2 regions of the Danxiaibacter flavus genome follow, and region 2 is predicted to be linked to the other one. Evidence: riboswitches for the same ligand, from Rfam matches in the RefSeq annotation. Region 2 holds a riboswitch; the other holds the start of a gene.
The links. Region 2 has a riboswitch for cobalamin ahead of QTN47_RS26965 (ribonucleoside-diphosphate reductase small subunit). Riboswitches for the same ligand answer to the same signal wherever they lie in the genome.
Positions count from the first base shown of each region.

Region 1: it holds a riboswitch for cobalamin, as region 2 does, so the genes downstream of both, QTN47_RS18830 (TonB-dependent receptor) here and QTN47_RS26965 (ribonucleoside-diphosphate reductase small subunit) in region 2, are expected to answer to the same signal.

Region 1 covers NZ_JAULBC010000006.1:414,009-417,201, forward strand. Annotated here, with positions in the region: gene QTN47_RS18830 (TonB-dependent receptor) at 1-2,052, opposite strand, end outside; cobalamin riboswitch at 2,488-2,692, opposite strand.
Region 2 covers NZ_JAULBC010000014.1:23,327-26,519, reverse strand. Annotated here, with positions in the region: gene QTN47_RS26975 (hypothetical protein) at 1-437, opposite strand, end outside; gene QTN47_RS26970 (hypothetical protein) at 627-839, shown strand; cobalamin riboswitch at 1,008-1,137, shown strand; gene QTN47_RS26965 (ribonucleoside-diphosphate reductase small subunit) at 1,266-2,234, shown strand; gene QTN47_RS26960 (ribonucleoside-diphosphate reductase subunit alpha) at 2,540-3,193, shown strand, end outside.

The DNA.
Region 1 (3,193 bases), on a different contig from region 2:
CCACAGGTTAGCATAGTGATCTGGAGTGCCGAAAATTCTTAAGCCAACAAGGCCGCTGCTATCTTTGGTAATTCTTGCATCTGTGTATGCATAGTTTCCTGCGATAGTTAGCGAATGTGTAATATTTCCGTTTATATCAACTTCAATTCCTTTGCTTGTTACCTGTCCGGTTTGAATATTAAAACCAGGATGGGCCGGATCTGCTGATAAGGTGTTATTCTTTGTGATCTGAAAAACGGAAAAATTTATATTCAATTTTTTGTCAAAAAAATATGCCTTCATTCCAGCTTCTATATCGCTGCCGGTAAGTGGCCTTAAGGGGGTATGATTATACACGGGAGCAATCTCCGGCGCGAAACTCTGATCATACATTGCATATATTGAAATGTCTTTTGTAAATAACCAGGTTAATCCCATGCGAGGCGTAACTACATTATAGATATTGTTTTTTTGATAATCGGGAACGGAAGTTCCGGTGTCATAAAAAGTTGCATGTGTAAAATGGCCGGCCAGGGTAATCACTAATTTTTCTGCAATTTTTATATGATCCTGCAGATAAATGGTGACATTGTTGAATCTTACTTTCTGATAGAACGTGTCAGAGAATTGCGTATTTCTCAAAGAGTCAACAGGCAGATAATATTGCGGCCTGGGGATGTATAATCCGAACTTTTTTTGTCCATAAGTATCTTTAATCTGATCATCTGTGCCGGCGCTGTAACAATCAATCCCCAACAAAAGCTTGTGTTCAATCTTTGCAGTTGTTTTAAATTTACCGTCAAAAAAAAACTGTGCTACTTTAGAAAAGTTTCGCCATTCCTCATGATTGACATACCTATATAATGTATCATTTGTCACTTGTAAAGATGGATCCGTTTGTAACCAATGAAAAATATATGAGCCGTCGATATAAGCAAGTTGGGCATTCAACTGCCAGTTATCATTGAAGATGTGTTTAAAATGGATACGGAAGTAATTATCACTGGGTGCTACCTTGTCAGTACTGGCATCTGCTACTGCAAAATTCCTTGGGAGCATGAGCATTTTGCCATCAATGGAAGGGAGGTCGGTATTGTTTCCCTTTGTTTCGGCTTTCATTAAATTGTATTCGGCAGTAAAAGATATTTTTTTAGTAAGGTCATATTTTACGGCAGCACATACAAAATACCTTGATGCTGTCCCGAATTGAAATGATCTGTTTTGACGGTGAACGCCTGCATTAAAGCGATATGAAAATTTTGACGATTTTGAAAACGTGCCACCAATATCTGCAGTAAGCCGAATCATATTGTAGCTTCCGAACCCCACATTTATATTAGATATGGATTCTTTCGACGGTTGTTTAGTTACTATGTTCACAATGCCCCCTGGTTCGGCTTCGCTCATCATAAAGCCGGCGGGTCCTTTTATGAGTTCGATTTTTTCCAACATAGCTGCGTCTTCCTGCTGGTTCCACCAAAAATTGCCGACGCCATTGCGAACTACATTATAGGTTGCGTCAGTTCCACGAATTATTAATGAATAATCATTTAATCCACCATTGATTTTTTCAACGCCGCTGACATTGCGTGTTGCTTCTGTTGTGGATAACAAGCCCTGATCTGCCATCGTTTGATGAGTAACTACCGCAATGTTTTGTGGTATCTCATTAAGTGGCAAATTCAGCCGCAATGATTCCGAAGGTTTTATTTCAACATGTTTCGAATCGAGATTTGCAACAACCGTTATTTTTTTTAGTTCCGCATATGTTTGATCAAGTTGTACGGTAATAAAAGTTGTTTCATTTTGTTTTATATGTACATTGATTGTACTATCAACATACCCTAGTAATGAGAAGCGAAGAATACAATTCCCGGGGCTTAATTTTTTGATCTCAAAATTTCCCTGATCATCAGTAATATCCCCTTTGCCGGAATTTTCTATCCGGACACTTACAAAAGCAGCTGGCATTCCATCTGAAGTTGAAACAGTACCGCGAATGGTCCCATTATTTTCATTGGAGAAAACATAAGAGGGCAGGAGTAGAAGAAAAGGGATTAGAAAAAGTTTCATACTTGCATTTTATACTTAAGTCGGTTAACTTGATTTTTAACTCTGGCGACTATATAAGAATGATAAAATGGTAAGTTGATAGGCTTGCAGCAATTTCAAGTCGTTTGGTAAAGCTAGAGAAATTCCTCCTCATTGTCAATAGAATCGGATGCCTGATGGCGCGGTTGCCAAATGCTCTGAGAGGTGTATGCTTAATCTTCTACATCCCCCAAAGATTAAAAACCTGATCCGTCACGGATACAATATGGATAAAAACACAATCTCAAAATGTAGACAGGTGTAACGCTATCAAATTCGCATCCATGGGGGATGGCACAAGCCCAATAACATTGAGTTTTGTATGTTACAAAGGCTGAGAATAGCCGGAATACGACAAATGCAGAAACTAAGAAAGCTACAAGTTTGCATCTCCGTCTTTTCACCCGATAGCCCAGCGATTGTGTGTGGTGTTTGGCAGGTCTTCTGGCTAGCTTACATATGAACATCTTCCCGTTTAAATATAGTGGTATGAAGATCCTGATGTTGAACAAGGATGAATTGCATCTTGATCGTAAAGCTTACAGCTACAGGGATAGCGCCGGATTTACACCGGACTTCCCTTTTAACGGCGCATTCGCCAGCGAAATCCGCGGCATAAATAACGGATAATTAAAAAGGGGGAATTGAAAATTCACAATGAATTTTCACGGCCAGGAATCCATCATTTTCAATTTTCACTTGTCAATTTTTCAATTATCTTCCTCTTCTTTCCCTATATTTAAGGTTATTCTTTATTTATGAGTTCCAAACAGAAACTAACGCTTTTTGACTTGACCATGGTTGTGATTGGGCTGTGTATTGGAATGGGAAGCAGGCGTTTGAGCAAATAGGAGAATGTGCGGATGTGCAAATGAGTAAATGTGCAAATGGTAAATGTGCAAATGAGTAAATGTGCAAATGAGTAAATGTGCAAATGGATAAACAGGTAAGATGTGGCAGTTATAAACGTGCGATCTTTCCTGGAATTAGGAAGATAAAAAATACGGGTGGTGAGTTACGCATGGCTATGCAGAGCTCGCCTTTAAACACCCTCAATACAATGACAATAGCCAAAACGCAACTAAAATTTATACACTAATGAAAACTTGCCATCTCTATTCCC
Region 2 (3,193 bases):
GTATCACAAATTATTGAACAAGAAATAATACTACCGATTGATGCTGTTGTCATCTCCTTCGACAAGATCTGCCCGTTATAATGCACAAAAGCGAAAAGCCTTAGCGAATCATCACTCCATCGCCAGCCAATTCTGGCACTGTTGATAAGATGTGCACTGTCGCAATCGGAAAAGCCATAAAGCTTGTTGATATCATATTGATTCAGCGGATCGAGTGTTTTGTAGATGCAGGAACTATCAAATATGACTTCGAACTTCAGGCTGGAAGCGTCGGTTGTACGATAATAATTTTGAAGACTGAACTGTTCGTTAACCGGTATCACGTATGTTGTAAAAGTATCTACACTATGATCACCTACATAGCTGTATTCTTTTGTACATTTTGTAGAAAATACAAGAAGAATAAAAAAACATCCTGATACACAAAGCCGCTTCACGTTATGTTATTTACAGGGGAGAACTGACGCATGTGAAAAGAAAAATAAATTGTAGATGTCAGGCTTACTCACTTAGCGTACCGTTCCATACAAACTACAAAAAACATTGTGCCATAAAAACAAAGTTTACACTTCTATTTATGAACTCGAGGGCATTATTATTGTACAAGATTATATAAACATGTTACCATGGAAAATTCACAACATCAGCACAGGCTCAATTTCGCACAAAGAAATTGGCTTTTACTATGTGTTATAGTTGCAATAGTTAGTTCCGTTGTAACTTATTTTATTCAATCCGGAAAAAAATACTCCGGTAATATTACAAACGGGGGCTCCATTAACACCTCCGCTCCGGCAAACGATTCAGCAGGTATTCCTCCGGATTCATTAAGTCATTGAATTAAATGTATGAAAATGTGTAACAAATAATTCACGCAGTCGCGTGCATAATCTCTATTGCCTGAAAGTCTTGCGCCGCAAGGCTTTTCTCGTTTCACACAAATTGTTGAAATCGTTTTTACACAGCCTGTTAACAAGTTAATTATTGCTTCTTTTTTTTCTGTTCTAAAATTGCACTGTCGTTAGGGTTTTCGCAACTGCGGAATTAAAGGGGAACCGGGTGTAAATCCCGGACTGTGGCGCAACTGTAATTACCAACGGTATAAGTCAGAAAATCTGCCTTAATGATTGTTTTTTTGACGCGCTTACGCTCTATAAGCCAGGTCAGAGTTTCGGGAAAAGTTTTGTTCTGTAACTTATCACAGTTCAATATCCTCGTCTCCTCTATCGCCGGCTTATTGCATCATTCATTTAAAATCCGGCAAAATGCAACAAACAGAATTACTATTACAAGAGAACAAAGAACGCTTTGTGTTGCTCCCCATTAAGTATCCTGCAATATGGGAAATGTATAAAAAACATGAAGCTAGTTTCTGGACGGCAGAAGAGATAGACTTGTCGCAGGATTTAAAAGATTGGGATAGCATGAACGAAGGTGAACAGCATTTCATAAAACACATTCTTGCCTTTTTTGCAGCAAGTGATGGTATTGTAAATGAAAACCTGGCTGTGAACTTCATGAGTGAAGTACAGATCCCTGAAGCACGTTGTTTTTACGGTTTTCAGATCATGATGGAAAATATTCATTCTGAAACATATGCTTTATTGATCGATACTTATATCAAAGATGCAACTGAAAAAGCAAGATTGTTCAACGCTATAGAAACGGTGCCCTGCGTTAAACAAAAAGCAGAGTGGGCGTTGCGTTGGATCAGCAACGGCACATTTGCTGAAAGACTGGTTGCCTTTGCTGCAGTTGAAGGTATTTTTTTCAGTGGAAGTTTCTGCTCCATATTCTGGTTGAAAAAGCGCGGATTGATGCCGGGCTTAAGCTTCAGCAATGAATTGATCTCAAGAGATGAAGGATTGCATTGCGAGTTTGCATGTTTACTGTACAGCATGTTGCAAAACAGGCTAACACAGGAGCAGGTGTTTAACATAGTAGCGGACGCCGTTAGCATCGAAAAACAATTTATCACAGAAGCTTTGCCTGTTAAGCTAATAGGTATGAATGCCGATCTGATGAAACAATATATCGAGTTTGTTGCGGACAGATGGCTGGTTGCGTTGGGATACGATAAAATGTTCAATGCCACGAATCCGTTTGATTTTATGGAGATGATCTCCCTCCAGGGCAAAACAAACTTCTTTGAAAAACGCGTTGGCGATTATCAAAAAGCCGGCGTTACCTCAAACAAAGCAGAAGAAGTGTTTTCAACAGATGAAGACTTTTAGTAATGGAAAATTGAAAATGAGATTGCCAAGTACGATTTACGAAGTACGAAGTACTCAGGTGCAAAATGCTTCAGAATGGGAAGTGTTTTAATTGTTGGTTTTTCGTTATCCCGAATACTAAAGGTTTATAAACTGAAACAATTTTCTTCAATTTAGTTGTGAGAGTCAGGATGTTTTTGTTCTGTTCAGAAGATGATAACTAGGTACTTCGTACTTCGTAAATCGTACTTCGATCGGGCATTTTCAATTGTCCCCGCCTGAATGACTTCAGTCGGGCAGGAATTATCAATTTTCAATTAACATATATGTACGTAGTAAAAAGAGACGGAAGAAGAGAATCGGTAAAGTTTGATAAGATTACCGCAAGGGTGGAAAAACTGTGCTATAGCCTTAACAGCAAATTTGTCGACCCTGTTAAAGTTGCGATGAAAGTGATTGAAGGATTATATGATGGCGTAACTACTACAGAACTAGACAACCTTGCTGCTGAAACGGCTGCTTCAATGAGCACCATACACCCTGATTACAGTTTGCTTGCTTCTCGCGTAGCGGTAAGCAACCTGCACAAGAATACTGTAAAATCATTTTCTGCAACTGTTGAACAGTTGTACAACTATGTAGAACCCAAAACTGGTTTGCGTAGTTCGCTTATTGAAGATGAGGTTTACGAAGTAGTCTGCAAACACGCAGATCTGCTGGATTCAACAATCATCTACGATCGCGACTTTGCCTTCGATTACTTTGGCTTCAAAACATTAGAACGTTCTTATCTTTTAAAGCTTAACGGTAAAGTGGTAGAGCGTCCGCAGCACATGTACATGCGTGTGGCCGTTGGAATTCATTTGGACAATATTGAAGAAGTTATCAAGACTTATCACCTGTTATCTGAACGTTGGTTTACGCATGCAACACCAACATTGTTCAATGCGGGTACGCCAAAACCACAAATGTCATCATGC